Regions from separate parts of the Actinoplanes sp. NPDC051470 genome, predicted to be linked through region 2. Evidence: riboswitches for the same ligand, from Rfam matches in the RefSeq annotation. Region 2 holds a riboswitch; the other holds the start of a gene.
The links. A riboswitch is a leader RNA that binds a small molecule or an ion and turns the genes downstream of it on or off. The one in region 2 is predicted to bind glycine.
Positions count from the first base shown of each region.

Region 1: it holds a riboswitch for glycine, as region 2 does, so the genes downstream of both, gcvP (aminomethyl-transferring glycine dehydrogenase) here and AB0M54_RS35155 (L-serine ammonia-lyase) in region 2, are expected to answer to the same signal.

Region 1 covers NZ_JBFBAA010000011.1:111,340-126,619, forward strand. The annotation lists gene AB0M54_RS20710 (hypothetical protein) at 1-92, opposite strand, end outside; gene AB0M54_RS20715 (hypothetical protein) at 440-871, shown strand; gene AB0M54_RS20720 (hypothetical protein) at 840-1,112, shown strand; gene AB0M54_RS20725 (nucleotidyltransferase domain-containing protein) at 1,081-1,848, opposite strand; gene AB0M54_RS20730 (nucleotidyltransferase domain-containing protein) at 1,845-2,510, opposite strand; gene mgrA (L-glyceraldehyde 3-phosphate reductase) at 2,507-3,502, opposite strand; glycine riboswitch at 3,555-3,648, shown strand; gene gcvP (aminomethyl-transferring glycine dehydrogenase) at 3,725-6,535, shown strand; gene AB0M54_RS20745 (DUF5999 family protein) at 6,622-6,822, opposite strand; gene AB0M54_RS20750 (chorismate-binding protein) at 7,011-8,213, shown strand; gene def (peptide deformylase) at 8,224-8,721, shown strand; gene recQ (DNA helicase RecQ) at 8,806-10,638, opposite strand; gene pip (prolyl aminopeptidase) at 10,703-11,638, opposite strand; gene AB0M54_RS20770 (SpoIIE family protein phosphatase) at 11,635-13,560, opposite strand; gene ribA (GTP cyclohydrolase II) at 13,594-14,244, opposite strand; gene AB0M54_RS20780 (dihydrofolate reductase family protein) at 14,411-15,100, shown strand; gene AB0M54_RS20785 (lysylphosphatidylglycerol synthase transmembrane domain-containing protein) at 15,102-15,280, opposite strand, start outside.
Region 2 covers NZ_JBFBAA010000026.1:101,179-116,458, forward strand. The annotation lists gene AB0M54_RS35140 (RNA polymerase sigma factor) at 281-1,453, shown strand; gene AB0M54_RS35145 (hypothetical protein) at 1,485-2,420, shown strand; gene AB0M54_RS35150 (ankyrin repeat domain-containing protein) at 2,417-2,809, opposite strand; gene AB0M54_RS35155 (L-serine ammonia-lyase) at 2,856-4,211, opposite strand; glycine riboswitch at 4,357-4,446, opposite strand; gene AB0M54_RS35160 (SDR family oxidoreductase) at 4,603-5,442, shown strand; gene AB0M54_RS35165 (helix-turn-helix domain-containing protein) at 5,439-6,287, opposite strand; gene AB0M54_RS35170 (alpha/beta hydrolase) at 6,377-7,210, opposite strand; gene AB0M54_RS35175 (TetR/AcrR family transcriptional regulator) at 7,320-7,883, shown strand; gene AB0M54_RS35180 (prepilin-type N-terminal cleavage/methylation domain-containing protein) at 7,971-8,411, shown strand; gene AB0M54_RS35185 (ATP-binding protein) at 8,517-9,308, opposite strand; gene AB0M54_RS35190 (response regulator transcription factor) at 9,305-9,994, opposite strand; gene AB0M54_RS35195 (MMPL family transporter) at 10,000-12,255, opposite strand; gene AB0M54_RS35200 (TIR domain-containing protein) at 12,426-15,280, opposite strand, start outside.

The DNA.
Region 1 (15,280 bases), on a different contig from region 2:
GGCCCGTGTTCGGGACCGGTCAGCTCGCGCAGGCTCCCGGCGACCACCACGGGCCGGTGCGGCCGCGCGAGGTGCACCACGGGGCTGGTCATGGGGACAGCGTATCCTGCGCGAACCCGTCGAGCAGCCGGCCACTGGCCGACCGACTCCACCAGACTTACCGGACGGTCAGAAATACCTTTACCTACCGATAGGTGATCAAACGCGGGAGGCGCGGCATGCACGCTCTGATCTCGGGCGCGAGCGTCGCCGGGCCGGTGCTCGCCTACTGGCTGCGCCGGCAGGGCTGGGACGTCACGGTGGTCGAACGGGCGGCGTCCATGCGGGCCGGCGACGGCGGGCACGCGGTCGACCTCTTCGGGCCGGCCGTCGAGGTCGTCGAGCGGATGGGCCTGAGAGCCTTGACGGCACGAGCGCCCGGCTCTCCGACGGCAGCACGGTGGAGGCCGACCTGGTCGTCGGCGCGGACGGGCTGCACTCCGGCGTACGCGGGCTGGCCTTCGGCCCCGAGCGCGACTACCGGCACTTCCTCGGGGCCTACCTCGCGGTCTACACCTTGCCCGACGTGCTGCACGCCGGGCCCACCGTGGCGTCGTTCGCCGCGCCGGGCCTCGCGGCGACCGTCTATCCGACCGCGACGGCCGGCCTGGGCCGGGCCCTGTTCCTGATCCGGACGCCGATCGAGAACCTCACCCCGGCCGCCGCCCGGGACCTGATCGGCGACGCGTTCGGTCCGCGGCTGGCGCCGGTCCTGGAGCACTTCGGCCGGGCCGGCGACTTCTACTTCGACGAGATCGCCCAGATCCGGATGGCGTCCTGGTCGCGCGGCCGGGGCGTACGTGCTGGCGGCCGAACTGGGCGACGGCCGTGACATCCCGGCCGCCCTGGCCCGTTACGAGGCCGCGCTGCGCGAGCCGGTCGGCCACGCCCGCCGGATCGGCCCGTCGGTGCTGGCCTCGATCGTCCCGGGCAGCCGCGCCCAGGTCTGGGCCATGGCCCAGGCCATGCGCCTGCTCCCACGCCTGCCGGGTCCCGTCCGCAGCCGCCTGACCTCGTTCGGTGGTGGCCCGGCGGCCATGCTCAACGGCCTGGAGCTGCCGCCGGCCCGGTGAGGCGGACGCGGACGACCAGGTCGTGCAGGGCGCCGACCGCGTCGGGGTCGGGCTGGTCGGGCAGCCGGGACGCGTCGCGGGCGGCCTCCAGGTCGGTGCGCAGACGGGCCACGTCGTGGTCGAGGGCCGCTCGCACGTCCGGCGGGAACGGGCCGTGCTCGGCCGCGCGCTTGGCCGCGATCAGGTCGGGCACGTAGGCCGGGGCGTCCAGTTCCCGCAGGTCGGCGACCACCTCGCCGGTGCGCATCAGGTGGCGGCCGGTCAGCAGCACGCGCAGCAGGTAGAGCGCGGGCTTGAGCTCGCCGGTCTTGGCGAACAGCTTCTCCTGCGTCGCCGCGAAGCCCAGGTAGTGGTAGGCGTGGTTGCGGGTGACCAGGCGCGGCGCCAGGGCGGTCAGCTCGGCGTGCACGGGCGTGGTCACCACCACCAGCGGGGACAGCAGTTGCTCCAGCACGTACCCGTTGCGGCTGTTCAGAAGGCGGGCGAACTTGAGCAGGTCGTGGCTGACCACGTCGAGCTCGACGCCGTCGCGGAGGCCGTCGGCCTGGAGCGTCTGGGGGCCGGTGCGCAGGCCGACCACCTCGGCGGCGGGCAGCACGTGGCTGGCGCGCAGGTCGAGGTCGGAGTCGACGGACGCGAAGCCGTACAGGTGTGCGCCGCTCACGGTCGCGAAGACCAGGGGATAGGGCAGGTCGGTGGCGATCTGGCCGGCCCACTCCGGCACTTCGGTGGTCATTGCAGGCCCCTTTCGCGTACGCCGATGAGCACCTGATCGATCGTCTCGCGATCCGGCCGATCGGGCAGCCGGGTTTCCGTCGCGGCCGCGGCCAGGTCGGCGAGCAGTTCCGTGGCCCAGTCGGCCCAGGGCGCCTCGCCGTGCTTGATCGCGAGCAGCCGGTCCCGCAGTGGTGACACGTCGACCAGGATGTCGCCGGTACGCAACACATGGGCCCCGGCCAGCAGCAGCCGGATCATGTGCATCGCCTGCTTGTGGTTGACCACCCCGGTGCGCTCGCGGCGGGCCTCGACCCGGGCCAGCTGGTCGCGCGCGCAGTTGCCGTAGGTTTCGGCCACCCGCCGCGACAGGAACGCCCGCCGCGCGTCCCGCAGCGCCCGCCCGTCGGAGGTGATCGTCTCGATCAGCGGCGAGAAGAGCACCTCCAGCACCGTCGGGTTGGCCTGCGCGGCGAGCGTGCAGAACCGCTCGATCTCCCAGGAGAACTCCTCGTCGCGGGGGCCGTCGAGGTGGGTCGGCGGCTTGTCCAGCCGCCAGAACAGCCGGGTGGGCGCGGCGAACACACCCCGCCGGTCGTGGTCGGAGCCGGGGCCGTCGAGCCCGTAGGCCCGGGACCCGACCACGACCGACAGGATCGTGTGCTCGGGGACGAAGGACGTCACAGGTCCAGGACCGTGCCGTCGATCGCGTCGAGCTCGGCCGGGCTGAACGACAGGTTGCCCAGCGCGCCGATGTTGGCCTCCAGCTGGGCCACGCTCGACGCGCCGATGATCAGGCTGGTCATCCGCGGGTCGCGCAGCGCCCAGGCCAGCGCCAGCTGGGCCAGCGACTGGCCGCGGCCCTGGGCGATGTCGTTCAGCGAGTGCAGCCGGCCCATCGTTTTGGCGTCCAGCGCGTCCTCGTCGAGGAAGACGCTGGTGCGCACCCGGGAGTCGTCCGGGATGCCCTGGAAGTAGCGGTCGGTGAGCAGGCCCTGCTGGAGCGGGCTGAACGCGATGCAGCCGGCGCCGGCCGACTCGAGCGCGTCGAGCAGGTGGTCGCGCTCGATCCAGCGGTTCAGCATCGAGTACGACGGCTGGTGGATCAGCAGCGGCGTGCCGAGCTCGGCCAGGATCGCGGCGGCGCGGGTGGTCTGCTCGGCGGTGTAGTTGCTGATCCCGACGTACAGCGCCTTGCCGGCCCGGACCACCGCGTCGAGCGCGGCCATCGTCTCCTCCATCGGGGTGTCCGGGTCGGGCCGGTGGTGGTAGAAGACGTCGACGTAGTCCAGGCCCATCCGCCGGAGCGACTGGTCCAGCGACGAGACCAGGTACTTCCGCGAGCCCCACTCGCCGTACGGGCCCTCCCACATGTGGTAGCCGGCCTTGGTGCTGATGACCAGCTCGTCCCGGTACGGCGCGAGGTCGCTCGCGAGCAGCCGGCCGAAGTTCGACTCGGCGCTGCCGGGCGGCGGCCCGTAGTTGTTGGCCAGGTCGAAGTGGGTCACGCCGAGGTCGAACGCGCGCCGCACGATGGCTCGCTGGGTCTCGAGCGGCCGGGTGTCGCCGAAGTTGTGCCAGAGGCCGAGCGAGATCGCGGGCAGGCGCAGGCCGCTGCGGCCGGCCCGGCGGTAGGTCATCGTCTGGTAGCGGTCGTCCGCCGCGTGGTAGGTCACACACCACACTCTAGGAGCGAGATCATCAGCCGGTGCACTGGTAGTTTGGTCGCCAGCCGCTGCGGGAGAGATCACCGGAGCAAAGGTGGCGCCGAAGGGGCAAATCCTCCCCGGAACCTCTCAGGCACACGGACCGCGCGGGCAGGCGACTCTGAAGGACCCTTCGTGGGTACGACAGAGGGGGAGGGTCTGACACGACGACCCCCGGCCTGGAGTGCGCCCATGACGACTTTTGCCAACCGGCACATCGGTCCTGACGCCGACGAGCAGTCCCAGATGCTCAAGGCGATCGGCTACTCGACGCTGGACGACCTGATGGGCGCCGCGATCCCCGAGGTCATCCGCTGGCACGGCACGCTCGATCTGCCCGCGGCGGCCTCCGAGGAGGAGGCGATCGCCGAGCTGCGCGAGATCGCCGGCCACAACCAGGTCACCACGCCGATGATCGGGCTCGGCTACTACGGCACCGTGACGCCGGCCGTGATCCGCCGCAACGTGCTCGAGAACCCGTCGTGGTACACCGCGTACACCCCGTACCAGCCCGAGATCAGCCAGGGCCGCCTGGAGGCGTTGCTCAACTTCCAGACCATGGTCACCGATCTCACCGGGCTGACCACGGCCAACGCCTCGATGCTGGACGAGAGCACCGCGGTCGCCGAGGCGATGACCCTGGCCAAGCGCGGGTCCAAGAGCAGATCTTCGGTGTACGCGGTGGACGCCGACACCTTCCCGCAGACGCTCGCGATCCTGCGTACCCGGGCCGAGCCTCTCGGTATCGAACTGCGCCTGATCGACGCCTCGCTGGGCGGCGACGACCTGCCCGACGAGTTCTTCGGGCTGCACCTGCAATACCCGGGCGCCTCCGGCGCGGTCCGTGACCACGCCGCGCTCGTCGAGCGGGCCCACGCCGCCGGCGCCCTGGTCACGGTCGCGGCCGACCTGCTCGCGCTGACCCTGCTGCGGCCGCCGGGCGAGATCGGCGCCGACATCGCGGCCGGCACCACCCAGCGCTTCGGGGTGCCGCTCGGCTTCGGCGGCCCGCACGCCGGCTACCTGGCGGTCCGGGCCGGCCTGGAGCGGTCGCTGCCCGGCCGGTTGGTCGGCGTGTCCAAGGACGCGGACGGCGCCCAGGCCTACCGGCTCGCCCTGCAGACCCGCGAGCAGCACATCCGCCGCGAGAAGGCGACCAGCAACATCTGCACGGCGCAGGTCCTGCTGGCGGTGATGGCCAGCATGTACGCGGTCTACCACGGCGCCGACGGGCTGCGCGCGATCGCGAAGCGCATCCATCAGAAGGCCTTGGATCTGGCCGGCGGGCTCGCGGCGGCGGGCATCTCGCCGACGCACGACGCGTTCTTCGACACCGTGACCGTGCGCGTGCCCGGACAAGCCGCCGCCATCGTCGCCGCGGCCGGTGACCAGGACATCGACCTGCGCCTGGTGGACGCCGACACGGTGTCGATCGCCTGCGACGAGACGACGACCGACGCGCACGTCGAAGCCGTCCTGGGCGCCTTCGGGGCCACGGTCGCGTCGCCGGCCGAGTGCGGGGCGGTCGCTCTGGCGCGTACCAGCGAGTTCCTGACCCACCCGGTCTTCACCACCCACCACTCGGAGACCGGCATGCTGCGCTACCTGCGCCGCCTCTCCGACCGCGACTACGCGCTCGACCGGGGCATGATCCCGCTCGGCTCCTGCACGATGAAGCTCAACGCCACCACCGAGATGGAGCCGGTGAGCTGGGCCGAGTTCGCGAACATCCACCCGTACGCCCCGGCGTCGCGCACCGCCGGCTACGAGGCCCTGGTCGCCCAGCTCGAGGGCTGGCTGGCCGAGCTGACCGGCTACGACGCGGTGTCCGTGCAACCCAACGCCGGTTCGCAGGGCGAGCTGGCCGGCCTGCTCGCGATCCGCGGCTACCACCGCTCGCGGGGCGACCTCGACCGGGACGTCTGCCTGATCCCGTCCAGCGCGCACGGCACCAACGCCGCCTCCGCGGTGATGGCTGGCATGCGCGTGGTCGTGGTGGCCTGCGACGACAACGGCAACGTGGACCTGGCCGACCTCGACGCCAAGATCGTCAAGCACGCCGACCGGCTGGCCGCGATCATGGTCACCTACCCGTCGACCCACGGCGTGTACGAGACGTCGATCGCCGACCTCTGCGCCAAGGTGCACGAGGCCGGCGGCCAGGTGTATGTGGACGGCGCCAACCTCAACGCGCTGGTCGGGTTCGCGCGGCCGGGCAAGTTCGGCGCCGACGTTTCGCACCTCAACCTGCACAAGACGTTCTGCATCCCGCACGGCGGCGGCGGTCCCGGCGTCGGCCCGGTCGCGGTGCGCGCCCACCTCGCCGACTTCCTGCCCGGCGACCCGCTCGAGTCCGGCGATCACCACGCGGTGTCGGCGGCGGCGCACGGGTCGGCCGGCATCCTGCCGATCTCGTGGGCCTACCTGCGGATGATGGGCCCCGACGGCCTGGCCGCGGCGACGTCGGTCGCGGTGCTCGCCGCCAACTACGTGGCCGCCCGGCTCGCCGATCACTTCCCGATCCTGTACGCCGGGGAGAACGGCCTGGTGGCCCACGAGTGCATCCTCGACCTGCGCCCGATCACCAAGGCCACCGGCGTCTCGGTGGACGACGTGGCGAAGCGGCTGATCGACTACGGCTTCCACGCGCCGACCATGTCGTTCCCGGTGGCCGGCACGCTGATGGTGGAGCCGACCGAGAGCGAGGACCTGGCCGAGCTCGACCGCTTCTGCGACGCGATGATCGCCATCCGGGCCGAGATCGCCCAGGTCGCGGCCGGTGAGTGGCCGACGGGCGACAATCCGCTGGCGAACGCGCCGCACACGGCGGCCTCGGTGTCGGCCGACGAGTGGGAGCACCCGTACCCGCGCTCGGCGGCGGCGTACCCGGCCGGCGTGGATCGGATGTCGAAGTACTGGGCGCCGGTCCGGCGGATCGACGGGGCCTACGGCGACCGGAATCTGGTCTGCTCGTGCCCGTCGCCGGAAGCCTTCGAGGACTGATCGTCCCCGGCGAGGGGGCCGCGGCTCGGGTGCGGGTCGCGGCCCTGCTGTCGCTACTTTGCGTAGCGGTAACCTTGCGGTTCTTGTTACGCCGCGAGGGCGTGCTTACCCGGTCCGCGGTGCGGCTCGATGACCGTTCCGTCGGGCAGGATCTCGCCCGTGTCCTCAAAGACGATGACGCCGTTGCAAAGCAGGCTCCAACCCTGCTCGCGACAGGTCGCGACGATCCGGGCGGCCTCGCGGTCCGTGGCTCCGGCGGGTGGGCAAGGGCTCTTGTGCTGGCACATCAGGGGTATCTCCGATAGGGGCTGTGTGATGATTCACAACTGCGGTGACGAACGTTACCTCACTCCGAACGACTGCGGATGGGGCGGGTGACGGCGTCCCGTTGCCAGAATCCTCGCTTCCGATGGTCCACGGTAGGGGCGCTGTCGACCACTTCCCGACACCTCCTTCATGTCTCATTCCGGCATCACTGAGCTCCGGCCAGGGCGGTCACCGTCTGTCATCTACCTTCCAGTGGTCTCTGACGGACGGCGGTGACCCCGCAGAGCTTGTCGCCGAGTTCCTCTCCTCCGCCGGACTGCGCGTGCGAAACCTCGGCCGAACGGCCACCCAAGTCCACCCGACCGGCGATGGCACTCCGTGCGGCGCCGCACTCTATGTATCCGCCGCCGCCGGTTCCGTGATGGCCGGCGGCGCCGTCGGACCACCGACCCCGTCGCCGGCCCTCCCTGACGTGTACGCCGTCGTCCTCGCGCACGGTTCATCCGGTCCGGAACCGGCCGGCGCATCGGCCTCCGCGTTGCGTCCGGGAGCGACCCCTTCTCCCGCCGCGCTGTCGTCGCGGCCTTTCTCGCTGGAACCCTGGGCCGACAGCTGGACCGCGGATGACCATGCGCGGGCCGTGGCGCTGGCCCGGGAGGCCATCGCCCGCGGCGACATCTATCAGGTCAACGTCGTCGGGCACGCCTCCGCGGCCTACACCGGCGATCCGATCCCGGCGCTGTCCCGGCTGGCCCGGCTGGCCGGCGCCCGCTACGGCGGCGTGCTGGCCGGTGACGGCTGGGCGATCGGCTGCGCCTCGCCCGAGACGCTGGTCGAGGTGCGCGACGGCCGGGTGATCACCCGCCCGATCAAGGGCACCCGCCCGGCCACGCCGGCCGGCCGCCACGAGCTGCTGACGTCGGCCAAGGAGCGGGCCGAGCACATCATGATCGTCGACCTGGAGCGCAACGACCTGTCCCGGCTGCCCGGCGCCGGCCCGGTGCGGGTCGACCAGCTGTTCGCCGTACGCGAATGGAGTGGGCTCTGGCAGGCCGAGTCGGTCGTCTCCGCCCCCTTGGACGGCGACGTGGACCTGGCGTCGCTGCTGCGCGCGGTGTGCCCCGGCGGCTCGGTCACCGGCGCGCCCAAGCTGGCCGCCCTGGACGAGATCGCCCGCCTCGAACCGGTCGGCCGCGGCGCCTCGATGGGCGCCCTCGGCTGGATCGGCCACGACCACCTCGACCTGGGCCTGACCATCCGCACCGCCGCGGCCGACGGCGACCACTTGCACGTCTGGGCCGGCGGCGGCATCACCTGGGACAGCGACCCGGCGGCCGAGGTGGCCGAGGCCGCCGCCAAGGCCGGCCCGCTGCGCGCCGCCCTGTCATCGTCGGCGGTAACGGCTGGATAGGCTTACGGTCATGACAATCAGGCCCATCCGCGTGTTCGGCGACCCGGTTCTGCGTACCGAGGCCGACCCGGTCACCGACTTCGACGCCGAGCTTCGCCGGCTCGTGCGCGACCTGGAGGACACGGTCCGCGAGCCCGGCCGGGCCGGCGTGGCCGCACCGCAGATCGGGGTGAGCCTGCGCGTCTTCTCGTACAACGTGGACGACGTCATCGGCCACCTGATCAACCCGGTGCTGAGCGACTTCGAGGGCGAGCAGGACGACGAGGAGGGCTGCCTGTCCGTGCCCGGCCTGTACTTCCCGACCCGCCGCGCCCTGCGGGTGACCGCCACCGGCCAGGACCACCACGGCGAGCCCCTGGTCATCCACGGCGAGGGCTTCCTGGCCCGGGCCCTGCAACACGAGACCGACCACCTCGACGGCACGATCTACATCGACACGCTGACCGGCGACACCCGCCGCCAGGCGCTGCGCGAACTACGCAAGATCCGCCCCGCCCGGCCGCTCTAGCCGGACAGCCGTCGAGGTGGCGGCCCGGCCGTCCGCGCCGCCCTCGTTGCGGCGGGCCCGGCGCCTACTCCCGCTGCCTGCCGATCAGGGGGCTGACCCCTCGGCCAGGGTCTCGAGGACGTCGGGGCCGAACTTCTCGAGTTTGGCGCGGCCGACGCCGCTGACCGTGCCCAGTTCGTCGAGGGACGTCGGGCGCAACGCGGCGATCGCGCGCAGGGTCGCGTCGTGGAAGATGACGTACGCGGGGAGCTTCTGCTCCTTGGCCACGCGGCCGCGCCAGGCCCGCAGGCGCTCGAAGATCGGCTCGTCCTCGGGCGACATCGGGGTGGCCGCCGCCGACGGTGAGGTGCGGGACGCGCGCGGGGCTTTGGCCGGCTTCTCGGGCTCGCGGCGCATCATGACCTTGCGATCGCCGCGGAGCACCGAGGTGCTGTCTTCGGTCAGCACCAGCGTGCCGTAGTCGCCCTCGACCGTCACCAGGCCGGCGGCCAGGAGCTGGCGGACGACGCCGCGCCACTCGGGCTCGCGCAGGTCGGCGCCGATGCCGAAGACGGACAGCTCGTGGTGGCGGTGTTGCAGAACCTTCTCGGTCTCCTTGCCCAGCAGGATGTCGATGGACTGACCGGCGCCGAACTTCTGGCCGCGCTCGCGTTGCAGCCGCCAGACCGTGGACAGGAACTTCTGCGCGGCGACCGTGCCGTCCCAGGCCTCGGGCGGGTTGAGGCAGGTGTCGCAGTTGCCGCAGCCGCCCTCGGTGACCTCGTGCTGCCCGAAGTAGTCGAGCAGCCGGGCCCGGCGGCAGGTGACCGTCTCGCACAGCGCCAGCATCGCGTCGAGGTGGGCGGCCGCGTTGCGCCGGTGGGACAGGTCGCCCTCGGACGACTCGATCATCTTGCGCTGCTGGACGACGTCGGCCAGCCCGTAGGCCAGCCAGGCCGTGGACGGCTGCCCGTCGCGGCCGGCCCGCCCGGTCTCCTGGTAGTAGCCCTCGACCGACTTGGGCAGGTCGAGGTGGGCCACGAACCGGACGTCGGGCTTGTCGATACCCATGCCGAACGCGATCGTGGCCACCATGACCAGCCCCTCCTCGCGGAGGAAGCGGGACTGGTTGGTGGCGCGGATGACCGGGTCGAGCCCGGCGTGGTAGGGCAGCGCCGGGATGCCCTCGTCGACCAGGTAGGCCGCGACCTTCTCGACCGAGGCCCGGGACAGGCAGTAGACGATGCCGGCGTCGCCCGGGTGTTCGTTGCGCAGGAAGGAGATCAGCTGCCGGCGCGGCTCGGCCTTGGGCACGATGCGGTACTGGATGTTGGGCCGGTCGAAGCTGGCCGTGAAGTGTCGCGCCAGGGTCAGGTCGAGTCGGCTGGCGATCTCTTCCTTGGTGGCCGTGGTGGCGGTGGCGGTCAGCGCGATCCGCGGCACGTCGGGCCAGCGTTCGTGCAACATCGACAGCTGGAGGTAGTCGGGCCGGAAGTCGTGGCCCCACTGGGACACGCAGTGGGCCTCGTCGATCGCGAACAGCGCCACCGTGCCGCGTTCGAGCAGCCGCTGGGTCGACGGCGTGCCCAGGCCCTCGGGCGCGACGTAGAGCAGGTCGAGCTCGCCGGCGATGAACTCCTGCTCGACGAGCTGGCGCGACGAGTAGTCCTGGGTCGAGTTGAGGAACCCGGCCCGCACCCCGAGCGTGCGCAGCGCGTCGACCTGGTCTTGCATGAGCGCGATCAGCGGGGAGATCACCACGCCGGTGCCGGGCCGGACCAGGGCGGGAATCTGGTAGCACAGCGACTTGCCGCCGCCGGTCGGCATCAGCACCAGGGCGTCGCCGCCGTCGGTCACGTGCTCGATGATCTCTTGTTGCTGCCCGCGGAAGTCGGGGTAGCCGAAGACCTGATGGAGGACGTCCTTGGGCGAGGTCACTGAGCGATAGTAGTTACCTCGCCGGGGGAACGGCCGGACCCTGTGGACAACCCGGGAATCTCCATCAATCGAGCGAGATCGCGGCCGTCCGGAGGGCGGCCATCAGCTCGGGCTCCGTGCGCAGATGTCCGGCGTTGACCATCTCCAGGGTCAGGTTCTCGCCGTACGCCCGGGCCAGGTCGTACGCCTCGACCGGCGGCGTGCACATGTCGAACCGGCCCTGGACGACCCGGCACGGCAGGTGCCGGACGGCGTCGAGCGAGTCGAGGATGAAGTTCTCCGGCACGAAGCCGCTGTTGCCGACGAAGTGCGTCTCGATGATCGCGCAGGCGACCGTGTTGTCGTCCTCGTCGACGTAGCGGGCCACCGCGGCGGCGTCGTAGTTCATCGAACACAGGGTCAGCTCCCAGGTGACCCACGCCCGGGCGTACCGCAGAGCCTCGGCCGGGTCGGGCGAGCGGAACTTCCCGGCGTACCAATCGATGATCTGTTTCCCGCTGGACCGCCGATCGGCCGGGACCGGGGCGATGAACGTCTCCCACTCGGCCGGGAAGTGCGTGCGCGGACCGCCCAGCGTGAGCCATTCGTCGTCCTGCCGGCGCAGCAGGTAGATGCTCCAGAGCAGCAGGCTGCGCACCCGCGCCGGATGGGCGATCGCGAAGAGCAGGCTGAGCGTCGAGCCCCACGAGCCGCCGGCCACGTGGGCGGTGTCCCAGCCGCGGTGGGTCATCAGCGCGTCGATGTCGGCGACCAGGTCGGCCGAGGTGTTGTGCTCGACGCTGCCGGTGGGCGTGCTGCGGCCGCACCCGCGCTGGTCGAAGAAGAGCACCCGATGGCGCGCCGGGTCGAAGAGCAGCTTGTGGGTGTCGTTGAAGGCGGCGCCGGGACCGCCGTGCAGACAGACGACGGGTACGCCGTCCGGCGCGCCCCATTCCTCCCAGTAGAGCGCGTGGCCGTCGCCGACCTCGAGATGTCCACTGTCGAGCACGGCGCCGGTCATGGGGATCCGATCGAGACGTCGGGGATGGCGACGAGCGCGAGCACGTGCCGGGCGGGGGAGTCGGGCGCCGCGACCAGGGTGAGCTTGCCGCCCTGCCGGCCGTGCCGCTCGGCCACCCGGTGCAGCGCCGAGACGCCGGCGCTGGCCAGGTGGGTGACAAGGGTGAGGTCGACGGTGAGCGGCAAAGTGCCGCCCCGGCTGCGCCGGAGCAGGCCCTGTTCCAGGCGGTCGGCCGTGGTGGTGTCGATCGGGCCCTGGACGCGTACGCCGCCCTCGACGCCGTTCAGCTCACCGAGGTGGAAGTCGGCCGGGGCCGCGGCGGGCAGCGGCGCGGACGCGTTGGCGAGCAGCGCGGGGCGGGTCAGCGTGTGGCGGACGGTCGCCACGGTCCCGGTCGCGGTCGGCTCCACCCGCATCGACTCGACCAGCTGCGACGTCAGCGCCAGGCCGCGGCCGCGCGTCGACTGCCGGGCCGGTTCGCGCCACCGGCCCTGGTCGGTGATCGTCGCCTCCAGGCAGCCGGCCGCGTCGAGTTCGGCGTGCAGCCGCACCACCGGCGCCCGCGGCGGGTCGGTGACGCCGTCGAAGGCGTGCTCGATCGCGTTGGTCACCAGCTCGCCCAGCGCGTGTTGCAGCAGGAAGGTGTCGTGGTCGGTGGCGCCGAGCCCGGTCAGCCACTCGCCGATCGCCGTGCGGGACGGGCGCAGCGACCCGGGCTCGGCGGGCAGGGTCAGGTCGAGCGGGCCGGGCGGGGCGACCCGTTGCACGGCCAGCACGGTGATGTCGTCGCTGTGTCCGGTGGTGCGCACCAGCAGCTCGACCGTCTGCGAGCAGACCCGCTCGGCCGGGCTCAGCTCGGGGGCGCGCAGGGCCCGCCCGGCCGCGCTGTCGGCCGCCACGTGGGCCAGCTCGGCGGTGCTGTCCGGGATGGTGCGGCCGGGGCGCTCCAGGATGCCGTCGGTGTAGAGGACGAGCACGTCGCCTTCGGCGAGGGTCGCGGTGCGTACGGGGAAGAGCGCTCCGGTGCCCAGTGGGGTGCCGCCGGTGCCGGGCAGGTAGCGGCTCTCACCCGCGGCCGTCACGACCAGGGGCGGCGGATGCCCGGCCGTGCAGTAGGTCAGCGAGCCGTCGGCCGGGTCGAGCAGCGCGAGGCAGACCGTGGTGGCGTGGGCGGCCGGGAGCCGGCGGGCCAGGCGGTCGGCCGCCGCGAACGCGTCGACCGGGTGGTCGCCGGTGTCCAGCCGGTCGCGCAGCACCGCGCGGAGCTGGCCCATCACGCCGGCGGCGGTCACACCGTGGCCGACCACGTCGCCCACGACCAGGGCCACCGTGCCGTCCGGGCGGGTCACCGCGTCGAACCAGTCGCCGCCGGCCGCGCTGTCGGCCACCGCGGGCAGGTAGCTGGCCGCGATCTGGGCCCCGGGCACCACCGGCAGGCCGGCCGGCAGCAGCTCGCGTTGCAGGGCGGCCACCACGTCGCGGGTCTGCTCGTAGCGTTCCTGCAGGTCGGCCGCCTCGGCCTCGGCGGCCAGGCGGCTGCGTACGCTCTCGGTCACGTCGAAGCCGGCGCCGATCACGCCGCGCAGCGATCCGTCGGGGTTCCGCCACGGCACGATGGTGAAGTTGGCCCACATCTCGATCGTGCCGCCGCCGGGCGCGTCCAGGTGGACCCGCCACTCCTGGCCATTGCTGGGCTCGCCGGTCTTGTACACCTCGTGGTAGGCGTCGGGGATCTGCTGGCCGACGAGGTCGCTGAGTACCTCGCGGACCGGCCGGCCGATGATGTCGCGACCGTCGAGCACCGCCCGGGTGGCCCCGCTGACGGACACCATCAGCAGGTCGGGGCCCTCGCAGACGGCCAGGATGAACGGCAGCTGCTCGATCGCGTCGGCGAGCAGCCCGTCATCGGCGGGCACGGTCACCGCCCCATCCTGCCGTATGCCGGACCTTCCGGCTCACTCCGCCAGCGGAAGATCGATCGTATGGGCGGTGTGTGACGCCTTTGTGGCCAGATAACGGACGTTTGCCGCGGATACGTGCACACCGGTGGGGATCTGTTCCTCGACCTTCACCCCGGCCGCCTTCAACTGCTCGGTCTTGTCGGGGTTGTTGCTCAGCAGCCGGATGCGTTCCGCGCCCAGGGCCAGCAGCATCTGCGCCGCCACGGTGTAGTCCCGCTCGTCCTCGCCGTGCCCCAGGGCCACGTTCGCCTCGTAGGTGTCCAGGCCGGCGTCCTGCAGCGCGTACGCGTCGAGCTTGGCGTAGAGCCCGATGCCCCGGCCCTCCTGCCGCAGGTAGAGCAGGAGACCGCCGGCCTCGGTGATCCGTTCCACCGCCTCCCGCAGTTGGGGACCGCAGTCGCAGCGCTGGCTGCCGAAGACGTCGCCGGTGAGGCACTCGCTGTGTGGCCGGACCAGGGGAGGGCGGCCGCCGACCGAGGACCGGGCCACCGCCCGACGCCAGTCACCCAGGCCCAGGGCCAGGTGCTCCTTGCCGTCCACCAACCCGTCGAAGGTGAACACGCGGGCACTGCTGGTGTAGCCGTCGCCGAACCGCAAGGGAACCGTCACCTGCGTCCGTACGACCGCCTCGGGTGTCTGTCTCATCGGCCCTCCTCGTACTGCGGCCTCGCGCCCCCGGCACGATGCCCAAAGATCTCCGTCACCATGCCGTAACAGGATGTGAATGTGCCAGCAATCGAAGCTCCGATTATCTTGGACGCATCGTGATCGGCCAGGGTGACGATCGTCGCTCGCCAGGAAGGGAACATCGGTGGGTGAGCGACCGTACGTGCTGCTGAGCTGCGGCATGTCCATCGACGGATATGTCGACGACACCGCGGTGGAACGGCTGCTGCTGTCCAACGAGGCCGATTTCGACCGGGTCGACGAGGTGCGGGCCGGCTGCGACGCGATCCTGGTCGGGGCGGCCACCGTCCGCACCGACGATCCCCGGCTGCTGGTCCGCTCGGCCGAGCGCCGGGCCCGCCGGGCGGCCCGGGGTCAACCCCCGACCCCGATCAAGGTGACCGTGACCAGCAGCTGCGACCTCGACCCGGCGGCGCGGTTCTTCACCACGGGCGACGTGACGAAGCTCGTCTACTGTGCCTCCGGAACGGTCGAGCTGGCGCGCAAGCGGCTCGGCGACGCGGCCGAGGTGGTCGACGGCGGCGAGCCGGTCGACGTCCACCGGGTCACCGCCGACCTGCACGAGCGGGGCGTCGGCCGGCTGATGGTCGAGGGCGGCGGCACGATGCACACCCAGTTCCTCAGCGCCGGCCTGGCCGACGAGCTCCAGCTCGTGGTCGCGCCGATCTTCGTCGGTGACTCCCGGGCGCCGCGCTTCGTGCACGACGGCGTCTTCCCGTGGGGCCGCGACCGCCGCGCCGACCTGGCTTCCGTTCAGCAGATCGGCGACGTGGTCCTGCTCAGGTACGCGCTCTCGGACCGGTACGCCGGGTAGCTCAGGCACCAGTCGTTGCCAGGACGCGCGGGGCGGGACGCTGAGCCGGGATGAAGGCGGGCGCGACCTCCGGCCCGACCTGCGGAACGGCCACCGGCTCGAGCACCGGCTCGGCCACGGCCACGGGCGCCGTCGTACGCGACCGGGCCGCGAAGCGTGCGATCAGCACCACCGCGCCGG
Region 2 (15,280 bases):
GCACACACCTCACTGAAAGTTCCGGAAACATCCCGGACAATATTCGTAACGTAGAGGCGTCCGTCTATGTCGTCAAGCGCTGGAGTGCGCCTTTCGGCCGGCCAAGATCCCGGAACTTCCAGGCGCCGACGAACTGGTGTCGGATTGCGGCCAGGATGTTCGTAGAACGGATGACAGGCCGCCCGCGAGGGACCCACGGACGACAGGAGATGCTGGCCAGGTGAGCGAGGATCAGATCCGCGAGGCGATCACACAGGCCCACCACGAGCAGTGGGGGCGGATGGTCGCCACCCTGACCCGACGGTTCGGCGACCTCGACATCGCCGAGGAGGCGGCTGCCGAGGCGTTCACGACCGCCGTCGAACGGTGGCCGGCCGACGGCGTACCCCCCAATCCGGCCGCCTGGCTGAACACCACCGCCAACCGCAAGGCCATCGACCGGATCCGGCGTGAGAACAAGCGGGACGACAAGCAGAAGGAGGCCACGATGCTGTCCGTCGACGACCCGCCCGAGCCGACCGGCGCCATCGAGGACGAGCGGCTCCGGCTGATCTTCACCTGCTGCCACCCGGCCCTCGCGCCGGAGAGCCGGGTGGCTCTGACCCTGCGCATGCTCGGCGGGCTGACCGTGGCCGAGATCGCCCGGGCCTTCCTGGTGCAGGAGACCGCCATGGGACGGCGGATCACCCGGGCCAAGGACAAGATCAAGGCGGCCGGCATCCCCTACCGGGTGCCGGCCGCGGAGGACCTGCCGTCCCGGGTGTCCGGCGTCCTCACCGTGCTGTTCCTCATCTTCAACGAGGGTTACCTGGCGACCGGCCCCGGCACCGATCCGGTCCGCCACGACCTGACCGCCGAGGCGATCCGGCTCACCCGGCTGATCCGCGGCCTGCTGCCCGGCGACGGCGAGGTGGCCGGGCTGCTGGCGCTGATGCTGCTCACCGAGGCCCGCCGCACCGCCCGCGTCTCGGCCGGCGGCGAACTGGTCACCCTGGCCGACCAGGACCGCGGGGCCTGGGACACGGCGCTGATCGCCGAGGGCCACCGGCTGGTGCGCGAACGCCTGGCCAGCGGCGTGGCGCCGGGGCGGTACCAGATCCTCGCGGCGATCAACGCCGTGCACACCTCGGCCCGCGACGTGCGGGACACCGACTGGTCCCAGGTCGTCGCCCTCTACGACCAGCTCGTCGTCCTCGACCCGTCACCGGTCGTCGCCCTCAACCGGGCCATCGCGGTCGCCGAGCTCGACGGCCCCGACGTGGCGCTGGCGGCCATCGACCGGCTCGGCGACCGGCTGTCCGGTTACCACGCCTACCACGCGGCCCGCGCCGAGCTGCTGCGCCGGCTGGGCCGAGGTGGTGACGCGCGGTCCGCGTACGACAAAGCCATCGACCTGGCCGGCAACACCGCCGAGACTGCCTACCTCACCCGCCGCCGCGACCAGCTCGCCTGAACCCCGGGCCGGCTCCGTTACCATGCGCGCCGTGCCGAACGTACGAGCCTTCCAACCCCTGGCCGCCGCCAAATGGCCCGCCGCCCGCGAGTTCCGGGCGGCGGTGAAGCGGCGTGACTGGCCGGCCGGACGCGCCGTGCTGGACGCGGCGACGCCGGCCGAGCGCACCCGGCTGCTCTGGGTCGGCGGGCAGGGCCGCGGCCTGGAGGACTGGCTGCGCGGGCTGGTCCGGGACCATCCGGAGGACAGCGCGCCCTACGCGATGCTGGGCCACCACCTGACGTTCCTCGGGTGGAAGATCCGCGGCGACCTCGAGCGGGTCAGCGCTCGGCGGCGCCAGGGTTTCGGCCGGCGGCTGCAACAGGCCGAGCAGGTGCTCCTCGAGGGCGCCGCGCGGCACCCGGGCGATCCGGCGGTCTGGACGATGCTGCTGACCTCGGGCCGTGGCCTGGACGTGGGCCTGGACGAGGCGTGGCGCCGCTACCACCGGCTGTCCACGATCGACCCGCAGCAGCCGCTCGCCCACACCGAACACCTGCAGCAACTGATGCCGAAGTGGGGCGGCGACTGGTATCAGGTGCACAAGTTCGCGTTCGGGGTGTGGGAGAGCGCGGCGCCCGGGTCGCCGACGCCGGCCCTGGTCGCGGAGGCCCACCTGGAGCACGCGCTGGAGATGCCCACCCGGGCGGCGACCAAGGCGCACATGCGGGCCGCGCTGCCGGAGATCCGGGCGGCGGCCGGGCACTCGGTCTGGCACCCGCGGTTCGAGCCGGGCGGCATCGACGCCGAGCTGGCCCTGGGCATGTTCGCGACCACGTTCTTCTGGTTCGGCGACCGTGCCGCCGCGGTCCGGTGCTACCGCCGGATGGGGAGGCTGGCCGTCTCCTGGCCCTGGGGCCCGGTCCGCTCGCTGGTCCCGACCAACCTGTGGTTGCTGTCCGCCGTCGCCCCCTTCCAGCGTGGCTAAGACCCCGGGCGCAGCAGCTCCGACATCTCCGGGAGCTTGAAGAACTCCGCCGTGGCCACCGCCGACGGCGTGCCCGCGGCCGGGTCGGCGCCGGCCGCGAGCAGGGCCTTCACCGTCACGGCGTTCTGCCGGAACACCGCGGCGGACAGCGCGGACTGGCCCCGGTCGTTGACCCGGTCCGGGTCGGCGCCCAGCTCCAGCAGCGCGGCCACGGTGTCCGGGTGATCGCGGTACGCCGCCAGGATCAGCAGGGTGTCGCCCTTGTCGTTGGTGAGGTTGGCCGGCAGGCCGGCGGCGACGTTGCCGGCCAGCTCCTCGGTGTCGCCGGCGCGTGCCAGGTCGAACATGCGGTGGGCGTACGCGATCGCTTCCTCGTCCAGGTCAGCCACGTCGTCCGACTACCCGCCCCGGCCGTACCTACACACCCCGGACGGGTCAGCACTCCACGATGTTGACGGCCAGGCCGCCGCGCGAGGTCTCCTTGTACTTGGAGTGCATGTCGCGGCCGGTCTGGCGCATGGTCCTGATCACCTTGTCGAGGCTGACCGTGTGCTCGCCGGTGCCGTGCAGGGCCAGCCGGGCGGCGTTGATGGCCTTGACCGAGGCGATCGCGTTGCGCTCGATGCACGGCACCTGCACCAGGCCGCCGATCGGGTCGCAGGTCAGGCCCAGGTTGTGCTCGATGCCCACCTCGGCCGCGTTCTCCACCTGCTCGGGACTGCCGCCGAGCAGCTCGCACAGGGCGCCGGCGGCCATCGCGCAGGCCGAGCCGACCTCGCCCTGGCAGCCGACCTCGGCCCCGGAGATGGACGCCTTCTCCTTGATCAGGATGCCGATGGCGGCCGCGGTGAGCAGGAAGCGCACGATCCCGTCGTCGGAGGCGCCGGGGACGAAGCGTACGTAATAGTGCAGCACCGCGGGGATGATGCCCGCGGCGCCGTTGGTGGGCGCGGTGACGACCCGCCCGCCGGAGGCGTTCTCCTCGTTGACCGCCAGCGCGAACAGGTTGACCCAGTCGACCACGTGCAGCGGGTCGGCGTCGTCCGGCCGGGCGCTGAGCTTGGCGAACAGGTCCGGCGCGCGGCGGGGGACGTTCAGGCCGCCGGGCAGGACGCCGCTCCGCCGGCAGCCACGGTCGACGCATTCGGCCATGACCCGCCAGATGTCCAGCAGCTCGGCGCGGATCTGCTCGGGCGTACGCCAGGCCTGCTCGTTGACCAGCATCAGGTCGGAGATCGACAGCCCGGTCTCCCGGCAGCGGCGCAGGAGTTCGGCGCCGGTGGTGAACGGCTGCGCGACGGCCGTGGTGTCCGGGACCAGCGCGATGCCGCCGTCGGGCCGCGCGCCCGTGACGAAGCCGCCGCCCACTGAGAAGAAGGTGCGCTGCTCGACCACGGCGCCGTGCTCGTCGTACGCGGAGAAGGTCATGCCGTTGGGGTGGGCCGGCAGCGACCGTCGGCGGTGCAGGACCACGTCGCGGTCGGGTTCGAAGACGACGGTACGGCCACCCGGCAGCGTGATCTTGCGATGTTCGCGGATCGACCGGAGGCGGTCCTCGACCCGGTCGACGTCGACGGTCGCGGGATCCTCACCGGCCAGGCCGAGCATGACCGCCCCCGGCGTGCCGTGACCGCGGCCGGTCGCCGCGAGCGAGCCGAACAGCTCGGCCCGCACCCGGGTCACGTCGCCCAGCGAGGAGGCGAAGATTTTGGCCGCGCGCATCGGGCCGACCGTGTGGGAGCTGGAGGGGCCGATGCCGATCGAGTAGAGGTCGAACGCGCTGACGGTCATGCGGAGGCCTCATTCTCTCCCGGAGCACGCGCCCCGGGCTGGGTTGAGCCTCCCCGCTCTGTCATCGGTGCCTGAGAGATTCACCGCCGGGTGGCGGCTTTCACCTTCGGCGCGGGACATGAGGGTCCCGGCTTTCCAGAGTCGCCTGGTTCGAGCGGTACGGTGCCTGAGAGATTCTGGGGAGAAGTTGCTCCTACGGCGCCCGAAGACCTCGGGACTCTCCCGCTCGACGTACGCGGCGGATCTTCAGTTATCCCGTCGAGGTTAGCCCGTGTTTCATGACCCGACCAGGGCTGCGGCGTTGCCGGGACATGGCCGGACAGCAACATCGGCCACCCGACATGGCAATCCTGGACCGGACGAGCGGTCAGCCCGGCGCTAGTTTCGGGCCATGACGACATGGTTCATCACCGGCACCTCCTCCGGGTTCGGCCGGCTGCTCACCGAACGGCTGCTCGACCGGGGCGACCGGGTCGCGGCCACCCTGCGCCGGCCCGAGGCGCTGGCCGACCTCAGCGCGAAGTACGGCGACCGGCTCTGGGTGGCCCGGCTGGACGTCACCGACGCCGAGCAGGCCCATCGGGTGGTGGCCGAGGCGTTCGCCGCGCTCGGCGCCATCGACGTGGTGGTCAACAACGCCGGGTACGGGGTCTTCGCCGCGGTCGAGGAGGCCTCCGACGAGCAGATCCGCCGGGTCATCGACACCAACCTGCTCGGGTCGATCCACGTCATCCGGGCCGCGCTGCCCCATCTGCGCGCGCAGGGCCACGGCCGCATCCTGCAGGTGTCGACGGCCGGCGGGCAGACCACCTACCCGAACTTCGGCTACTACCACGCCTCGAAGTGGGGCATCGAAGGGTTCTGCGAGACGGCGGCCCGCGAGATCGCCCCGTTCGGCATCGGCCTGACCATCGTCGAGCCGGGCGCGACGCCGACCGGGTTCGGCACCGCGCTCGACACCGCGGAGATCATGCCGGAGTACGACGGGACGCCGGCCGGCGGCGTCCGGCGCGCGCTGGCCAGTGGCGAGTTCCGGCTGCCCAACGACGCCGGCAAGATCGCCGCGGCGATGGTCGACCTGGTCGACTCCGGCCGCACGCCGCTGCGCCTGCCGCTGGGCTCGGACACGTACGAGGACATCCGCGCCTCGCTGGTCGCCCGCCTGGCCGAGCACGACGCCCAGCGCGACGTCGCCTATTCCGTCGTCACCGATTCCGTCGTCGAGGGCTAGGACCGCGCCTGGTCGCGGTAGTCCGACGGCGACGCGCCCACGTGCCGGCGGAACGTCCTCGCGAAGTGGGACGAATCGATGAACCCGCAGCGCAGGCCGATCTCCGAGACCCCGGCCCGGGTGGTGCGCAGCAGCCGCCGGGCCAGCTCGATCCGGAGCCGCAGATGGAACTGCGCGGGCGTCTCGCCGGTGTGCAGCTTGAACAGGCGCAACAGATGGAACCGGCTGAGCCCGGCCGCGGCGGCGAGCTCGGCCAGCGACACCGGCGTGTCCAGGCGTGCGTGCAGAAGATCGACAACCCGGGCTACGCGTACGTCGTCCCGGCGCGGCCCGGCCGGTTCCGGCGCCGTTCCGTGGTTGGTCAGCAGGTGCACCGCGATGAACTCGGCGGCCGTCGCGGCGTACAGATCGTTCACCCCCGCGCGGGCCGCGCGATGCAGCCGGGTCAGGACCGACCGGAGCACGTCGTCGTCGAAGGCCAGGGCGTCGGCCGGGCGCGTCGCACCCACCTCGTCGGCGACCCGGGTCATCGTCAGCGCCGGGATGAGCAGGCGGATCTGGGTCACCCGCTCGTCGCCGGTCGGCGAGGTCCACCGCAGGTCGCTGGGGACGTGCGGCGCCGTCGTGGACAGCGACCCGGCCCGCACCAGCCCCTCGGCCCAGCCTCGCCCGCGCCGGCTGCGTACCGTCCGGGCGCCCTGGATCTGCAGGTCGATCAGCTGCGCGCCGATGCCCGGCAGCTCGACCCGGTCGGCCTCCCCCGCGATCGAGAGAAGCCGCAGGTCGACCGACCGCCAGCCGGCGTCACGGCTGTCGAAGAGCGTGCGGGTCAGATCCACCGGCATGCTGCAATGATCCACGCCGGCCCGCGCACGACGTGATGACCGGGTCCATCGTGCTGATCGCGGGCGGGGCTCGGCATGCTCGCCGCTGACTACTTGGCCAGGAAGGCCAGCAGCGCCTCGTTGACCTCGTCGGCGTGGGTCCAGAGCAGCCCGTGCGGGGCGCCCTCGATCTCGACGTAGTCGGCCTGCGGGACCCGCTTGTGGAACTCGCGGGCGGTGGCGTCGATCGGCAGGATGTTGTCGGCGGTGCCGTGCAGGATCAGGGCCGGCACGTCGATGGCGGCGAGGTCGCCGCGGAAGTCGGTCAGCCAGGTGGGCACGACGGCGCTGGACGCGTACCAGGAGGCGCCGGCGGCGACGTTCCAGCTGTTGCGCAGGGCCTCCTCGGACAGGCGGCTGCCCAGGGTGTCGTCGGTGTTGTAGAAGCCCTGGTAGAACTCGGTGAAGTAGGCGTACCGGTCGGCGGTGACCGCGGCCTGGATGCCGTCGAAGACCTCCTGCGGCACACCGGTCGGGTTGTCGTCGGTCTTGAGCAGGAACGGTTCCAAGGAGGCCAGGAACGCGGCCTTGGCCACCCGGCCGGAGCCGTAGCGGCCCAGGTAGCGGCCGACCTCGCCGGTGCCCATGCTGAACCCGACGAGCACCACGTTCGTCAGGTCGAGGGTCTCCAGCACGGTGTTGAGGTCGGCGGCGAAGGTGTCGTAGTCGTAGCCGACGGTGGGCTGGCTGGACCGGCCGAAGCCGCGGCGGTCGTAGGTGATCACGCGGTAGCCGGCGGACAGCAGCGCCGCGCTCTGCTTCTCCCAGGAGTGGCCGTCGAGCGGGTAGCCGTGGATGAGCACGACCGGCTGCCCCTGCCCGTGGTCCTCGTAGTAGAGGTCGATGCTGGTGCTGTTCTCGGTTCCGACCTTGATGTACGGCATCGCCGTCTCCTTCGATCTGGCGGAGAACGATCGTTCTCCGGCGACAGGAGTAGCCTAGAGAACGTACGTTCTCAGTGCCAAGCGAAGCGCCAGGTGAGGGTGGTCACGCATGCCGGTCGGGGCTGACGAGGAGATTCGCGAGCAGGTGCTGGCCGCGGCCGACCGGCTCTTCTACCGCCGGGGCGTCCAGGCGGTCGGGATGGACGCGCTGCGTACCGAGGCCGGGGTCTCCCTCAAGCGCCTCTACCAGCTCTTCCCGTCCAAGGAAGGCCTGGTCGAAGAGGTTCTGCGGCGCCGGCACCAGGCCTGGGACGACCTCGTCGAGGCGGCCCTGGCGAGCGGCGGGACGCCTCGTGACCGGCTGCTCGCCGTCTACGACATGCTGTCCCGCTGGTTCGACGAGGACGACTTCCGCGGCTGTGTTTTCATCAACACCTTCGGCGAGCTGGGCGGCGCCGCGCCCGGTATCGCCGGGATCGTCCGCGAGCACAAGGCGCAGTTCCAGGCCCGCCTGGCCGAGCTGATCACCGAGGCCGGCGGCCCACCGGCGCTCGCGCCGCAGCTGGCCATCCTCGCCGAGGGCGCACAGACCACCGCCGCCATCGCCGGCACCAGTGACGCCGCCGGGCACGCCCGCGCGGCCGCCGCGACGCTGATCGACGCCGCGCTCTGACCTTCCTCAAGTTCTCCGCCGGGCCGCCGATCGAGGGCAGCACGGCAGCCAAACCCCCGGGCTGCCGACCCACACGGAGGATTGCTAATGAAGCGCAGCATCAAACCCGGCGACGAGGGCTTCACCCTCATCGAGCTCCTGGTCGTCGTGGTGATCATCGGCGTGCTCGTCGCGATCGCGGTGCCGGTTTATCTCAACTACCGCCAGGGCGCGGCGGACAAGTCGGCGCAGTCCGACGTCCGCGGCGGGGTCAGCGCGGTGGAGCAGTTCTACACCAGCAACAACAACACCTATCCGGACAGCATCACCGGCACCGGCAGCGTAACCCTGCAGATCGGCGGGACCGGCCCCGCGCAGACCATCGCCCTGTCGGACAAGACCCAGCTCGGGTACAAGAACAACGGCACCAGCTACCTGTTGTGCGCCAACAACACCGGCGGCAGCGGCAAGTGGTACCTCTACAACAGCGCCAACGGCGGCTCGGTCAGCTCGGCCGCCGGCGCGCTGACCCTGGCCACCTGCAGCTGACCCCGATGGTCTGCAGCTGACCCGTACCCCCGCCTCTCGCCGGCCTGGCGAGAGGCGGGGCCGAAGGTGACGACGGTCAGGAGACCGGACAAAAATCCACAATGGTCAATTTGTACGACAAGGCAGCAAGATCCGCACGGTGGTGCCCTCCCCCGGCGCCGAGATCACCCCGACGGTGCCGCCATGCGCGATCACGATCGCCTCCACAATGGCCAGGCCCAGGCCCGACGAGGCGCCCCCGCCGCGGCTGCGGCTGGGATCGGCCCGGTAGAAGCGCTCGAACACATGCGCCAGGTGCTCCGGCGCGATCCCGTCGCCCTCGTCGCGTACCGCGATCGCCACCTCGCGCCCCGGCCGGTCGATCGTGACCGTGACCGGCGTGCCGGGCGCGGTGTGCTGCACCGCGTTGCCGACCAGGTTGCGCAGCACCTGCTGAATCCGCGGCCCGTCACCGTCGACGACCGCCTCGGCCACGCCGAGCCGGGTGATGGCGCGGTCGGGGCTGACCACCCGGGCGTCCTCGACCACCTCGCCGGCCAGCGCCACCACGTCGACCGGCCGGCGGTCCAGCGGCCGGTCCGAGTCGAGGTGGGCCAGCAGCGCCAGCTCGTCGACGAGGAGCCGCATCCGGCCCACCTCGGCCTGCATCCGTTCCATCGCGTGGTCGAGCTCGCCGGGTTCGCGCAGGCCGCCCTGGACGTAGAGATCGATCCAGCCGTGCATGGTGGCCAGCGGCGTACGCAGCTCATGACTGGCGTCGGCGACGAAGCTGCGGAGCCGGTCCTGGGCCCGCCGCTGCCCGTCGAAGGCCTCCTTGACCGCCGTCGCGGCCGCCACCTCCGGGCCCACGATCAGCGCCCGCCGCCACCACTTCATCCTTTCCGCCGGGTTCTTCATCGCGCCACCGCCCGCAGGCTGTAGCCGAAGCCCCGCACGGTGCAGATCAGCGACGGCCCGCCGAGGTCGGTCTTGCGGCGCAGGTTGGAGACGAACCGCTCGACCACACCGGTGTCGCCGCCGAAGTCGTACTGCCAGACGTGGTCCAGGATCTGCGCCTTGGACACCACCCGCCCGGCGTTGGCCAGCAGGTAGCGCAACAGCCGGAACTCGGTCGGCGAGAGCTCGATCGGGCGCCCGCCCCGGGTCACCAGATGCCGGGCCTCGTCCAGCTCGAGGTCACCGCAGCGCAGCACGCCCTCGGGCTGCGCCGGCGGCACACGCCGGGCCCGCCGCAGCAGCGCCTCCAGCCGCGCGGCCACCTCCACCACGTCGAACGGCTTGGTCAGGTAGTCGTCCCCGCCCAGGCGCAACCCGCGCACCCGGTCGTCCAGCTCGTCGCGGGCCGACAGGAACATCACCGGCACGTGTACGCCCTGATCACGAAGCAGATGCACCAGGTCGAAGCCGTCGGTGCCCGGCAGCATCACATCCAGCACGATCGCGTCGGGCTCACCGGCCGCGATCACGGCCAGGGCGGCCGGGACGTCGCCGACCGCCGCCACCTCGAACCCCGCGAACCGCAGCGCCGACACCAGCAGCTCCCGCAGACCCGGGTCGTCGTCCACCACCAGGATGCTGTCCATGATGGTTATTTCATCACCGGGAGCCACCACGCTCGATGTCCGGCCATGGTCAGGACCGCCGGCACGAGCGTCATCCGGATCAGGAACGCGTCCAGGAGCACGCCCACGGCGAGCGCGAACGCGATCGGTTTCAGCGTGGCGTCGCCGCCCGGCAGGAAGCTCGCGAAGACCGCGACCATGATCAGGGCGGCCGCCGCGACCACCCGCGCCGAAGCCTGGAACCCGCTGGTGACCGCACGCCGCGGATCGCCGCTCCGGACGTACTCCTCACGCATGCCGCTGACCAGGAACACCTCGTAGTCCATGGCCAGGCCGAACAGCACCGCCATCAGGATGATCGGCATGAAGCTGATCACCGGGCCGGTGCGCGGGACCCCGATCAGCTCGGCCAGCCAGCCCCACTGGAACACCGCGACCACCGCGCCCAGCGTCGCGCCGACCGACAGCAGGAAGCCCAGCGTGGCCTTGAGCGGCACCACCAGCGACCGGAACGCCACGGCCAGCAGCAGGAAGGCCAGACCGACAACGATCAAGGCGAAGGGTACGAGGGCAGCGCGCAGAAGTGCGGAGATGTCGATGCCGATCGCGGTGGCCCCGGTGACCCCCACCGAACCCCAGCCCGCCGCCTCCAGCTTTCCTACCAACTGGTTGGTAAGTACGTCCTGCGGCCCGGTCGCCGGGATCACCGACACCAGGGCGTAACGGCCGTCGGTGGAAAGCTGAGGGCGCCCGACGGCCGCCACCCCGTCCACCGCGCCGAGTCGCTCGGCGAGCTTCGCTGCCTGGTCACTGCGCCCGACCGGCGCGGCATCGCCCTCGCGACCCTGGCCGGCGTCGCCCTCGCGAGCCGGGCCGGCGTCGGCGTCCCCCTTCCGGGCCGGGCCGGCAGCACCCTCCCGGGCCGGGCCGGCAGCACCCTCCCGGGCCGGGCCGGCAGCACCCTCCCGGGTCAGGTCGGCGAGGACCAGCAGTGGGCCGTTGAAGCCCGGTCCGAAGGCGGCCGCCGTCAGGTCGTAGGCCTGCCGCTGGGTGCTGGTTACCGGCGCGGAACCGTTGTCGGTGAGGGCCAGCCGCAGGTCGGCGGCGGGCACGGCCATCACGCCGAGCAGCGCGACCACGATGAGGGTTGTGACCAGTGGGCGGCGGGTGACCAGCCGCACCCACCACGCGCCCATCGGGCGCCGGGCCGGGCGCGAGCCGCGTCCCAGACGCTGGGCCGGGAGCGTGCCGCGTCCCAGGCGGCGGGCCAGGCGCGTGCCGCGTCCCAGGCGCCGGGCCGGGAGTGTGCCGCGTCCCGGGCGCAGCCGCTCCCCCAGGAGGCCCAGCAGCGCCGGGATCAGGGTGACCGCCACCAGCACCGCGACGATCACGGCGGCCGCCGCGGCCAGGCCCATCGCGCTCAGGAACGGGATCCCGACCACGGTCAGGCCGGTCAGGGCGATGACCACGGTGAGCCCGGCGAAGACCACGGCGGCACCGGCCGTGCCGATCGCCCGGGCCACCGACTCGGCCACCGGCAGGCCCGAGGCGAGCTGTGACCGGTGCCGCGCGACGATGAACAGCGCGTAGTCGATGCCGACGGCCAGGCCGAGCATGAGGGCCATCGGCGCCGCGGTTGTCGGCAGGGCCAGCGTGCCCGCGACCGCGGTCAGGCCGGCCAGGGTCACGCCCACCCCGAGCAGCGCGGTGAGCAGCGGCAGCCCGGCCGCCACGAGCGAGCCGAAGGTGATGACCAGGACGAGCAGCGCGATCAGCAGGCCGGCGGCCTCGGTCGCGCCGCCGGACTCGCCCTCGCCGTACGCGGAGCCGCCGAACTCGACCCGCAGGCCGGCGTCGCGGGCCGGTTGGAAGGCGTCCTCCAGCGCGTCGAGGGCGGGGCGCTCCAGCTGGGCGCTCTTCACCCGGTACTGCACGTTCACCAGGGCGGTCCGGCCGTCCGCCGAGACGATCGGCGCGGCCACCGCGGCCACCAGCGGCGCGTGCCGCGCCTCGGCCAGGGACGGCTCGACGGTGAGCCGGCGGCCGGCCGGGGCCACGAGAACGACCCGGACCGAAGCGCCGGACGCGGCCGGGAACCGCTCGGCGACGGTGTCCAGGGTCCGCTGGGCGCGCGAGCCGGGAATCGAGAAGTCGTCCTGGTAGGGGCCACCGGCGGTGGCGGCGAGCGCCCCGGCCGCGACGGTGACGGCCAGCCAGATCAGCAGGACGGTTCGGCGGCGCCGGCAGGTCCAGGCGCCGAGCCGGGTCAGCAGAGTGGTCATGCGCCCATCGCAACGTCCGCACCTGACGGTCCGTGGTGCCCGGACCTGACGGTTCGCTGACTCTCTGACGCTACCGGCCCGCGCCCGCCGGCCGAGAACCGCCTGCCGACCGCGATCGCGGCCGGCGAGAAGATCCCTACGGGCGCCTCACGCAGGCCGCCGTGAGCTGATCAGCAGGTCTTCCGGTAGTCCAGCTCGGGGACGAGACGGGCCCACTCGGCCTTGCTGAGGCCGGCTCCGGTGATGGCGCAGCTGAACGCGGCCGGGTCGGCGCGGAGACGGTTCATCGGGGCCAGGTCCCACATGCCGACCACGCCGAAGGGCTCGTTGGTGCCGATGGCGAGAGTCTGCCCGTCGGGGCTGAAGGCGATGGCCCCTTCGTCGTAGTTGTGCACGCTCTCGGTCCGGGAGAGCCGGACCGGCCGGACCGACTGGGCGATGTCCCACACCGTCGACCATCGGTCCCAGTCGGCGACGAGCAGGCTCTTGGCGTCAGCACTGAAGACGACCTTGCCGACCGCCCCGGCGTGGCCGGTCATGGTCGACAACAGCTCCGGCTCGGCCGGGTTGGAGATGTCGGTCAGGACCACCGACCGGTCCTGGCTGCCGGAGGCCAGGATCTGCCCGTCGGGGCTGAACGACACCGCCGTCACCGCGCCGGCGTGCCCGGCCGTCGTGGTGCCGAGCAGCTTGGGCGCCGACGGCTTGGTGATGTCCCAGACGTTGACCTTCTTGCCCGCGCTGATCGCCACCTTCTTCCCGTCGGCGCTGAAGGCGGCGGCCGGCGACACCTGACCCGGGACGTCGACGGAGGCGATCTGGCGCAGGTTGTTGTGGTTGCTGATGTCCCACAGCAGGAACTTCTTCGTGGCCGCCATCAGCATGTACCGGCCGTCGGGACTGAGCAGCACCTCGTGCATGAACTCGGGCAGCTTCATCGAGGCGAACGGCGCCGGCTTGGCCGGATCGGTCAGGTCCTGCAGCATGATGTGTTCCTGGTCGCCGGCGACGACGGTGCGGAGATCGACGCTGAAGCTCGCCCGGGTGATCGGACGGGCGGCATGCAGCCAGAGAGTGTTCTGGTGCACCGGCTCGTCGCTGCCGGACACCTTCCAGAACACGGCGGTGCCCTCGTTGCCGGCGGTCACGACCGTCTTTCCGTCCCGCGCGTACTGCAGCGCGACCACACCGCTGTGACCCCGTACGCTGCCGCCCCGCTGCGGGCCTGCGAAATCTTCCAGGCCCCAGAGCACCGCCGTCTCCGCACCCTCCACGGTCACCAGCGTTTTCAGGTCTCGGCTGAACAGGACCGACCCGATCTGGACGCGGCCCTGGATCCGGGCGATCTCACGCTTGTCGCCGTCGGTCGCGTCCCAGACGATGGCCGTGGCATCGGCGAACCCGGCGGCCAGACGCTTGCCGTCCGGACTGAACGCGAGCGTCAGGTTGCCCTTGCTGCTGCTGGTGAAGGTGTAGAACACCGTCGGCTTCGAGATGTCTCGCATGTCCCAGACGTTGACCGTGCCGTAGTAGTCACCGACGGCGAGCAGCTCCTGGGTGGGGCTGTAGGCCATGCCGTACGAGAGGTGGTTCAACGGGATGCGGCTCCGCAGCGCCGGGTGAGCCCGGTCGGAGACGTCCCAGATGTTGGCCGTACCCATCGCGACGGCGAGGGTCTGGCCGTCGCGGTTGAACGAGATGTCGCTCGTCGGCTCGCTGCCGATGCCCTGGCGCAGCACCGAGAGGACGGCCGGCTGGGACAGGTCGGCCAGGTCGTACAGGGTCGCGTAGCCCCATTCCTCACCGGGCTGGCTGGGCTGGCTGCGGTCGCCGATGGCCAGGGTGAGCCCGTCCGGGCTGAACGCGACGGCGGCGTTGTTGCGGAACCCGCCGGCGAACACCGAGATCCGCCTTGGATGCGCCGGATCACCGATGTTCCACAGCTCGGCGCCCCCGCTGAAGATGACGGCCAGCGTCTTCCCGTTCGGGCTGAACGCCAGCTCGGCGAATTGATCCCGGCCCGCGTCGATCGTCGACAGCTTGACCCGCCGGGCCGGCTCGGCCGCGTTCCACAGGGTGACGACACCGGTCTCGGGCTGGGAGGTCGCGAGCAGGCCGTTCGGGCCGGGCACGGCGCTGAACACGTCCTCGATCGAACCGAGGTGCCGGGTGGAGGTCACCAGCCCGGCCAGGTCCCGCTTGATGTCGTCGGCCGGGTTGATCTTCTGTGCCGCGACGCCCAGCTTGAACGCCAGCCGCGAGTCGTCGTTGACGGTGGCCTTGGCCTCGTTGACCAGGCGGCGGCTGATCGCGATCTTCTGCTGGCGGGCCGCCTCGTCACCGGCCTCCTTCGCCTTCTGCTCCTGCTGGCGGGCGATCTTCTCCTGCGCGCGGGCCTGGGCGCCGGCCTCGAGGGCCAGCTTCTCCTGGTCCGCGGCGATCTGCTTCTGCCTGGCGGCCTCGTCGCCCGCCTCGCCGGCCAGCTTCTGCTGCTCCTTGGCCAGCTGTTCCTGCTCCTTGGCCCGGTCCTGCTGGCGGCGCATCTCCTTCGCCGACTCACGGGCCAGCGCGCTCTGCCGCGCGGCCAGCTGCTGCTGCCGCTTGGCCCGCGCCGCCGCCGCGTCGGCCTTCGCCAGCTGCACCTTGACGTCGCCGGAGGCCTTGTCGGCGAGCGCCTTCTGCGCCTTCGCCGCCTCCTCCTGCTTCTGGGCCTCGGCCGCCGCGCCGCGTGCCCGCGCCTCACCGTCGCGCGCCAGATCTTCCTGCCGGGTGGCCTCGTCGGCGAACCGCGCCGCGTTGCCCCGCTGCGCCGTCGCCTCCTTCTCCTGCCGCCGGGCCTCGACGGCGGACGCGTTCGCCTGGGCGGCGTTCTGCACCGCCGACATCCCGGTCACCGAGGCCAGCACGGTCAGCAGCAGCAACATCGCCACCGCGGACAGGCGCAGCCGGCCCGCGCGGCGGTGCTGGCGGACGTCCTCGCCCTCGAGATCGTCCTTGCTGACGCCGTGCATCGGGGCGGCGAGCT